3 regions of the Paenibacillus sp. SSG-1 genome follow, and region 2 is predicted to be linked to each of the others. Evidence: predicted binding sites of a transcription regulator. Region 2 holds the regulator's gene; each other region holds the start of a gene.
The links. Region 2 encodes CtsR, which represses protease genes until heat stress. Its sites were predicted from a motif close to ATGGTCAATAAAGGTCAAACA; they were not measured.

Region 1 (3,279 bases), 750 kb from region 2:
CAGCAGCTTCTTTCGTTGTGAAGAAGCCTGTGCACTCGAGAACGATGTCTACGCCGAGATCGCCCCAAGGAAGTTCTTCAGGGTTACGGTTCGCCAGAACCTTAACTTCTTTGCCGTTCACTTTGAAGAAGCCGTCGTGAACTTCGATGTCTCCGTTGAAAGTGCCTTGCGTTGTATCATATTTGAGCAGATGGGCCAACATCTTAGCGTCAGTAAGGTCGTTGATGGCTACAACTTCGATGCCTTCCACATTTTGAATACGGCGGAAAGCGAGTCGTCCGATACGTCCAAAACCGTTAATGCCTACTTTTACACTCATTGAATAGTCCTCCCAAAAGTTCGTATTTTATTTATTCAAAACAGGTAAATACCTGTCATGACATCAAAAGGAATGTTGTTTACTCACCGTCGATTTCCCGGCAAATCTCGATTGCGGCCGCTTCGTCAACCACCAGAATGTCCTCATGGCCGAACTTAAGCACCGCATGGATCGCTTTGGCCTTGCTTCGGCCGCCCGCAATGCCGATGACGGTCTCGGTCCGCATAATGTCCTCCAGCCGCAGCCCCAAAGTCATCATTTTATGAACGACAACGCCTTGTTCATTGAAATAGTAGCCAAAGGATTCGGCTACGGCTCCTTCCGACCGGATCTCCTCCACGGCGGCGGGATCCAGCCTTCTGCGGCGGGTCATCTCCATCGCGTCCCCGATGCCGTGCATGATGATGCGGCAGTGCCTGATCGCCTGCACGATCTCCTGGATGTTGCGGTCCTGCACCAGCGACTGATACGCTTCATCGCTCAGGAGGTCCGGCACATGCAGCAGCCGGTACTGCGCGCCGACGCGCTTGGCCATGGTGGATGCGATCGTGTTCGCCTGAAACTCCACGCTTTCGCCAAGTCCGCCCCTAGCTGGCACGAACCAGCTGTTCTTCATCGGTACGGCCGCCTGCGGCGTCAGCTGCTCCGCCACTTCGGCGAGCGTTGAGCCTCCCGTCACCGCTACGGTGTCCCCTTGGTTCATGACGCCAAGCAGCGCTTTGGCACCCGCGCGTCCCAAGTCACGCTTCGTGAGCGGCGACGATTCGCAATCCCCGGGCACGACCACGACTTTGCGCAAGCCGTACGTCTGGCGGATCTTCTCGCCAAGATCATTGAGGCCGAACAGCACTTTCACCATCGGCTCCATCTGTTCGAGCAGCTTGCTTCCCGCCTCACTGACCCTCATCCCAGAGCTCTCGATCTCAATCAGGCCCTGGGACTTGAGAAGATCCGTCTCGGCCCGCAGCACCCGCTCGGTCATATGCAGGGATGCAGCGAGCGTTCTCCGGCCGATCAGCTCCGACAGCATGATCTGATGAAGAATGGTATATCTGGTCTTGAGAACGTCCACGAGATCAGGCAGAAGCTGCTTTTGTATCTCTAATATATCCCGCATTTCTTTCCACTCCTGCAACTTCGCTTCCCTCTCTCCCCTGGCCCTAAAATGTCCCGGGTCAACGTTTTAAGTCCCACCACTATTCTACTCAATAATGGCGCTGGTTGCAAGTAGTCCACTGACTATAATTCACATCAGCCTTTCCTCCTATACAGCATTTTCCTGATCCAAAAAAATTAATAACTTAACCCTTGCATTTTGAGGCAAGCTATCATATAATAACTCTTGCTATTGAATTTTGCGCCCGTGGTCCAATGGATATGACGTAGGCCTCCGAAGCCTGAGATCGAGGTTCAATTCCTCGCGGGCGCGCCATTTTTCTTCAATAGAAGAGAACGCAGAACGGCAACCGTTCTACGTTATGTTTTTAACCAAACGTACCACAGCCAATCAGATGGCTATTTTTTTTACCTCGAGTTTGACTTTCTTTGACTTTTTGTTTGAAATTGTTTATCATGTGGTTAATACGGTAACAGTATGTATAGAATGACCTATTTTGAGCCAATTAAGGGAGGTTTTCCACGTGAGTTATATTCCTATGGTCGTCGAACAAAGCAACCGCGGTGAACGGGCTTACGACATCTATTCCCGTTTGCTGAAAGACCGCATCATTTTCCTGGGCACCGAAGTCAATGACGTGGTCGCCAATTCTATCATCGCCCAGCTGCTGTTCCTCGCAGCCGAAGATCCGGAGAAAGACATCCATTTGTACATTAACAGCCCCGGCGGATCCATTACGGCCGGTATGGCGATTTTCGATACCATGCAGTTCATCAAACCGGACGTATCTACCATCTGCGTAGGCTTGGCCGCTTCCATGGGCGCGTTCCTGCTGAACGCCGGCGCCAAGGGCAAACGCTTCGGCCTGCCGAACAGTGAGATCATGATCCACCAGCCGCTCGGGGGTGCGCAAGGCCAGGCTACGGATATCGAAATCCGCGCCCGCCGCATTCTGAAAATGCGCGACACCTTGAACCGCATCCTGTCCGAACGTACCGGACAGCCGCTGGAGCGCATCGAGAAAGACACCGACCGTGACTACTTCATGAGCGCAGCTGAAGCGCAGGAATACGGACTGATCGATAAAGTTCTGGAAAGCACTCCAATCCAAGGCGTGTAAATAATCGCGGCTTTGGAACCGAAGAAAAACAGGGAATCTCCCCGAATCGATCCGCTTACGGATCGCCGGGAGGCTCCCTGTTTTTTTGTTTTTCAAGGCGTCAAGCAGGCTGCAAGCGCACCCATGAACATGATTCTCATAGGCTTGACCACATCAATATATTGATGTATTATTCTTACTACATGCCAAATATCATCTACATATTGATTTCCATCGGCATAGTATATATAACATATTTTCCCTCTATCCCAGTCTATCGGTGTAGTTCTGGGATTAAGGGATTTCATGTTCAGCGAAGCTGAACCATTCTGTGATCACAAGAATAACGACCACGATATGTGGTGTGGTTATCTACAATGACGTCAATAGACGTTTTTTTTGCGCCCGTGACCACGGCAGAGAACATTATTCAGGAGTGAAGGATCATGCTAATCGTCTATGATTCCAAGACCGGCAATGTCAGACGCTTTGTCAACAAGCTGAACATGAGAGCCATTCCGATCGAAGAGCAGGAGCAGGTGAATGAGCCTTACGTGCTCGTAACGTATACAACAGGTTTTGGGCAGGTGCCCGAGAAAGTGTCCAACTTCCTGTCGAAGAACAACCGCATGCTTCGCGGCGTGTCGGCCAGCGGCAACCGGAACTGGGGGCCTCGTTTCGCCAAAAGCGCGGATACGATATCGGAGATGTACCATGTGCCGGTCATCACCAAGTTTGAGCTTT
Region 2 (3,279 bases):
AGGCGAGGTGGAAGCATGGAAATCCGGAATTTACGGGAAGATGAATTTGAGCAAAGCACTCGGCTAAGCGAATATGCTTTTCAATACAAGATGACTCCCGAGCAGAAGCAGCTGGCCAAAGAACGATTTAAACCTGATCAGGTGTGGGGCATTTTTGACGAAGATGAGCAACTGGCGGCTAAGCTGGTGTTAATCCCGTTTACGGTATCGGTTCAAGGTGAGACTTTTCCTATGGGCGGGATTGCGAGCGTTTCCACATGGCCGGAGAACCGCCGGCAGGGTTATATTAAGCATCTGTTGACGCACGCGCTGCAGCAGATGAATGAGAACGGGCAGGTCTTTTCCATGCTGCATCCTTTTTCCTACCCGTTTTACCGGAAATACGGCTGGGAAATGTTCAGTGAGTACAAGAAATATGTCATTTCTACCGATAAATTGCCGGCAAAGGTCACCACTGAAGGTGCAGTTCGGCGGGATATCAAAGACGTGGATGTTCTAGATACGGTCTATGCTGCATTTTCCAAACGTTATAATGGATTAATGGTTCGGACGCGGGAATGGTGGACCCGTTCGGTACTGGACGAGGATGGACATACGGCGGTTTATTATTCGGCTTCAGGTGCGCCGGAGGGATATGTTCTTTATAAGGTGGAAAACAAGGAGTTTACCATCGATGAACTCGTTTATGTCACGGATGAGGCACGCCGTGCGCTATGGACTTATATCGCCAATCACGATTCAATGGTGACACAGGTGATCGTCAATTTCATGCCGATGGATGACAGTCTTACATATCATTTGGCCGATCCACGGATTAACCAGGAAATTATCCCATATGGGATGGCCCGTGTCGTAAATATGAAGAAACTCGTCGAAACGTATCCTTTTACAGCCTCCGGCGAGGGGGGATCCGAGCGTCTAACGATTCAGCTGACGGATATGTATGCACCTTGGAATGAAGGCGTTTGGAGCTGGGCGTTCTCATCGGACGGAACCGCATCGGTCTCTCCCCTGGATTCATCTCAAGAACAGCAGGAAGAGGTCCTTAGCTGCGACATCCAGGCACTGACCGTCCTGCTGACGGGGTTCAAACGGCCGGCTGAACTTTACCAATCCGGGCGAATTGCAGGCAGTGCGAAGGCAGTGAGCATCCTTGAAGCGCGGATCCCCGTCCGACAGACCTTGTTTATGGACTTCTTTTAATTATGGAATAAAATACCTTTCCGAACAATTCTAAAGAGCCGGGATCCGGTCAGAATAATAACCCTCTGCATACGTTGCAGGGGGTTATTTCGTATCGGTGCGGTATAAAAAGAAGGAGAACGTCAAAAATGAAGATACACCCTCTTGGCAAAACGTGAGAATATGTTATAATTTAGATCAAAGAAAGTCAAAGTCAACGTAAATTCAAATGTATGTTTGTTTACGGTTGAACTCACAATAGTGAATGCGCAAGGTTTAGATCAGTTATAACATATTCACCGGGTTAAGATCCAGATTCGAGCCCACGACCATTGGTTAAGTTTAAAGAAGATGGTTTGGGTATGCGAACGGACTAACGAATGACCATGAAGGTCTTGACGTTTTAACGTAATGGAGGATGAACAATGCGTAATATCTCTGATATTATTGAACAATATCTGAAGGGTATTCTGCATGATAGTCCCGAAGGAATGATTGAAATTCAGCGCAACGATCTGGCTGATCAGTTCTCATGCGTTCCATCCCAGATCAACTATGTGATCAGTACACGTTTCACGCTGGAAAAAGGTTATCTTGTGGAAAGCAAGCGCGGTGGCGGAGGGTATATCCGGATTCAACGGATTGAACTCCCGCAATACTCGGCGCTTCATACGCATCTCCACCAAACGATTGGGGAACGCATCGATCAGAACGTGGCCGAAGGGCTGATCTATCAGTTGGAGGAGGCACGCATCCTTAGTAAGCGCGAAGCGAGCATTATGCGCGCCGCGATATCCAGAGAGTGCCTGATGATCAAGCTTCCTTACCGGGATGAGATACGTGCTCGGCTGATGAAGGCGATGCTGATTTCTTTGTTAGGCAAATAGGCTTACGGAGAAAAAGGAGGTACATCGGTATGCTTTGCCAAGAATGTGGTAAGAGACCGGCGACTCTCCATTTTACCAAGATTGTGAATGGTGAGAAGACGGAGTTTCATTTTTGCGAATCCTGTGCCCGGGAGAAAGGGGAAATGATCCCCGGAACCTCTGGCGGATTTTCTATACACAGCCTGCTGTCTGGTCTCATGGACATTGACATGGCCGGCAAGGGGGCGGCAAGCAACGCCAAGGCTGCTCAATCGCTGAGATGTGAAGAGTGCGGGATGACGTACTCGCAGTTTAGTAAGATCGGCCGGTTCGGCTGCAGCTCCTGTTATAAGTACTTCGGCAACCGCCTGGACCCTCTCCTCAAAAGAGTTCACGGCAGTACCGTACATGTCGGCAAGCTGCCCAAGAGAGGCGGCAGCAAAATTCAAGCCAAACGGAAAATCGACGGCTTGAAGCTCGAGCTTCAGCAGCGTATTCACGAAGAGGAATTCGAAGAGGCTGCGAAGCTGCGCGACCAGATCCGTAAGCTTGAGAAAGAATTGTCGGAACAGTAAAGTTCACTCGAAGGAGGAGGAATGCGTGATGCCAAATCTCCGGTTTACCGAGAAAGCGCTGAGCGATTGGATGCGCGGCCAGGCCGATGCTTCCGAAATCGTCATCAGCAGCCGGGTTCGGGTTGCGCGCAACCTGCAGCATCTTCCTTTTCCGCTATTGGCCACCCGCCAGCAGTCGGAGGAAGTGCTCAAACGTCTGACGGGTATTCCCAGTGATCACCTTCAGTCTTTTGGAACTTTTTATACCGTGGAGCTCGACCACATCGATCCGCTGGACAAAAGGGTGCTGGTAGAGAAGCATTTGATCAGCCCTAATTTGGCGAATGAATCCCAGAACGGCGCGGTCATCCTCAGTGAGGACGAATCGGTCAGCATTATGATTAACGAAGAGGACCATCTTCGCATTCAATGTCTATACCCCGGTTTTCAAATCCGCCAAGCCTGGGAGAAGGCCTCGAGCATTGACGATAAATTTGAGGAATACATCGATTACGCCTTTGACGATAAGCACGGGTACTTGACCAGCTGTCCAACCAATGTGGGCACAGGCCTGCGGGCTTCGGTCATGATGCACCTCCCGGCGCTGGTGATGACCCAGCAGATCAACCGGATTTTATCCGCTGTTTCACAAGTTGGGCTCACCGTTAGAGGAATTT
Region 3 (3,279 bases), 6.3 Mb from region 2:
CCACATGCTGCGAAATAACGCGGCGGAGCGGACGGGCACCAAAGGCCGGATCGTAACCCAGTTCGGCCAGCTTGCGTTTCGCTTCGCCGGTCACGTCGAGGGAGATGCCGCGCTCTGACAGGGTAGCCGATACTTCGCTGAGCATATTGTCGACGATCGTTACGAGGTCTTCTTCCTTCAGCGAGGCAAACGGTACGATGCCGTCGAAGCGGTTCAGGAATTCAGGCCGGAAATAGCTGCCGAGCGAATCAAGAATCGAGCGGGTCTGCTCGGATTTGGCGGTGAAACCAACCATGACTTTCTTATCTGCGGCCGTGCCGGCGTTAGAAGTCATAATGATCACCGTATCCTTGAAGCTTACCGTACGCCCTTGGCTGTCGGTCAGACGGCCGTCGTCCAGCACTTGCAGGAACATATGCTGCACGTCCGGATGCGCCTTTTCGATCTCGTCGAGCAGGATAATGCTGTACGGGTTGCGGCGTACGCGTTCCGTCAGCTGGCCGGCTTCTTCATGACCGACGTATCCTGGTGGCGAACCGATCAGCTTGGAGACGGAGTGCCGCTCCATGTATTCGCTCATGTCGAGGCGAATCATCGAATCGGTGCTGCCGAACAGTTCATCGGCCAGCGCCTTGGACAGTTCGGTCTTGCCGACACCGGTCGGACCGACGAACAGGAAGGACGCAATCGGCTTGGAGTCGCTGCGCAGTCCGGCGCGTCCGCGGCGAACGGCTTTGGCGACCTTGTCGACGGCTTCGCCCTGGCCGATGACGCGGCTTGCGAGGCGGGCGGCCAGATTTTTCATCTTGCCGCGCTCATCCGCCTGCAGCTTGCCGACCGGGATGCCGGTTTTTCGCTCGATGATGTTCTGGATATCCTCGACGGTTACTTCTAGGACCTCTCCGGCAGCGGCATCCCCGTTCAGACGCTGCTGCAGGTCGGCTTCCTCGTCGCGCAGCTTGGCGGCGAGCTCGTAGTTTTCATCGCGGGCGGCCGCGTCTTTCTCGATTGTGATCTGTTCCAGACGGGCGCGGATCTCGTCCGCACTGCCGACCGGAGCCCGCAGATTCAGCTTGGCGCCCGATTCGTCGAGCAGGTCGATCGCTTTATCGGGCAGGAATCGGTCCTGGATATAGCGGCTGGACAGACGCACGCACGCTTCAAGCGTTTCGTCCGGGTAGCGTACGCCGTGGAACTGCTCGTATTTCGGACGCAGCCCTTTCAAAATTTCGATCGTTTCCTCGGCGGTCGGCTCGTCGACGGTTACCGGCTGGAAGCGGCGCTCCAGCGCGGCGTCTTTCTCGATCTGACGGTATTCCTTAAGCGTTGTGGCGCCGATGACCTGCAGCTCGCCCCGTGCCAGCACCGGCTTCAGGATGTTGCCGGCATCCATGGAGCCCTCCGCGGAGCCTGCGCCGACCAGCAGATGGATCTCGTCGATGAACAGCAGAACATTTTTACGCTGCTCCAGCTCGGCGATTAGCTGCTTGACCTTTTCTTCGAATTGCCCGCGAATGCCGGTTCCGGCTACGAGGGAGGCGACGTCGAGCGAATAGACTTCCTTGCTCCGCAGCTTCGCTGGTACGCTGCCCTCCGTAATGCGCAGCGCCAGCCCTTCGGCGATGGCCGTCTTGCCGACGCCCGGTTCGCCGATCAGCACCGGATTGTTCTTGTTCCGGCGGTTCAAAATTTCAATGACGCGGTCGATCTCTTCATCGCGGCCGATGACGTTGTCGATCTTGCCGCCGCGCGCCGCGTCGTTCAGATTGCGTCCGAGCTGATCCAGCAGCCCGCCGCCGCGCCGTCCGCCTTCTTGAGCGGCGGCTCTCGGAGGCTGCTGCGCCGCGCCGGATACCGGCTGGCCGGATTGCATGAAGCCGCGGAACAAATCTTCCAACGGAGAAGAATAGCTGCCCGAAGGACCAAAGCCGGCCGCAAACGGCACGCCGCCGTTTACTTTGGCATAGCAATCTTCGCAAAGAAACAATTTCTCGGATTTATGGTTGACAGTGAGGCTCAGACCTACGGTTGCCTGGTTATGATTACAATGTTGACAGCGCATGAAGGCATGCCCCTTTCGTTAGTTAATGGATTAATCAATTTTTGAATACTTCATCTGGATGCCCTAATCAGGAAAACGGCTGCCCGGGCCTTACGGGAGCGGGCCGCCGGAATAAAGGGATAAAAGTCAGAACTTCCGTCAGGACAAAGACGGCTGCACCGAAAGTCAAACTCCTAAAGAGGTTGTTCATGCAGTACAAGTTTGATCTTTTGCTCTGACTTTGACTTTCTTTGACCTTATTATACCTCACTTGGAACACATGTCAACAGGTTTTCAGTTATTTTTCGTAAGTATATAGAAAAAGGTTTGAGAGAAAGAACGGTTCGGCCTTTTCGGCGTGCTTGAGGCGGAAAAAAGGCTGGAAGGCAAAGAAAAACGTCTATCGATGTACATTCGAAGAGTGTGACGCATTTAGCGGAACTTTATTACGATATAACCGAAGCCCGGGCCTCCCGAAGCATGAAAAAAGCCCTGCCGTACGGAATGTCTCCGTAACAGCAGGGCGTACCTTGTATGATCAATGCGGTGAATAAGCCAAAAGTGTCATGATTCCTCGTCCTGCAATATGCAGTCGGCAAACAAAATGAATTTCGGGATGCGGAAAAATTGTTCCGCCCGGTCTTGAAAGCTGGCTGACGGCAGCGTCCCTTGGTGCAGCCATTTCCGGAACGTTCCGGGATGGATGTCCATCCATTCGCTGACGTCGCTGACGGACAGGTCGTGAACCATGCACAGCCCCGTTAGTATTTTGTTGCTGACAGGCGACCGGGTCAGCGTCCGGCGCATGAAGCGCGAAGAGGAAGGCTGACAGATGATCGGGCTTGTCGATGTGACGGTATGATTAAACAGAATGTGATGCGGATAGCCCAGGTATTGGCATACCTTGTCCAAATTCTTTTTTCCCGGGATCCGTCCTTCATATACCCAGGCGCTCACGCTCCGGGAAGAAACCGAAATGTCCTCAGCCAGCTGGGACAGCTTGATGTCGTTGGCCATCAGGACAGCCAGCAGCACGCGGTTGCGGATTTGGCAGCGGGATGGCTTGCGGAAGCGTTTGACGCGGATTCCTTTTCCTAAGTATTTGCGATTGATCAGAGACCACGCCTGAATGGAATGCGGTTCTTGTTGTTTAGGCATATTTCCTCCGATGATTTTTCTTAAAATTCTACAATAGTTTCGGCTACGTTTTCAATAGTGCTATCGCCTGTTTCTGCAAG

Region 1: the regulator CtsR is predicted to act here: its motif matches at 1,852-1,872, upstream of clpP (ATP-dependent Clp endopeptidase proteolytic subunit ClpP).
Region 3: the regulator CtsR is predicted to act here: its motif matches at 2,280-2,300, upstream of BCV73_RS03465 (ATP-dependent Clp protease ATP-binding subunit).

Annotation. Positions count from the first base shown of each region.
Region 1 is NZ_MBRK01000001.1:6,218,883-6,222,161, forward strand. Features, by position in the region: gene gap (type I glyceraldehyde-3-phosphate dehydrogenase) at 1-319, opposite strand, end outside; gene BCV73_RS28325 (sugar-binding transcriptional regulator) at 399-1,436, opposite strand; tRNA gene BCV73_RS28330 (tRNA-Arg) at 1,677-1,751, shown strand; gene clpP (ATP-dependent Clp endopeptidase proteolytic subunit ClpP) at 1,960-2,556, shown strand; gene nrdI (class Ib ribonucleoside-diphosphate reductase assembly flavoprotein NrdI) at 2,982-3,279, shown strand, end outside.
Region 2 is NZ_MBRK01000001.1:6,973,755-6,977,033, forward strand. Features, by position in the region: gene BCV73_RS31660 (GNAT family N-acetyltransferase) at 16-1,203, shown strand; gene BCV73_RS31665 (CtsR family transcriptional regulator) at 1,608-2,069, shown strand; gene mcsA (protein-arginine kinase activator protein McsA) at 2,099-2,623, shown strand; gene mcsB (protein-arginine kinase McsB) at 2,652-3,279, shown strand, end outside.
Region 3 is NZ_MBRK01000001.1:707,470-710,748, forward strand. Features, by position in the region: gene BCV73_RS03465 (ATP-dependent Clp protease ATP-binding subunit) at 1-2,062, opposite strand, end outside; gene BCV73_RS03470 (helix-turn-helix domain-containing protein) at 2,606-3,199, opposite strand.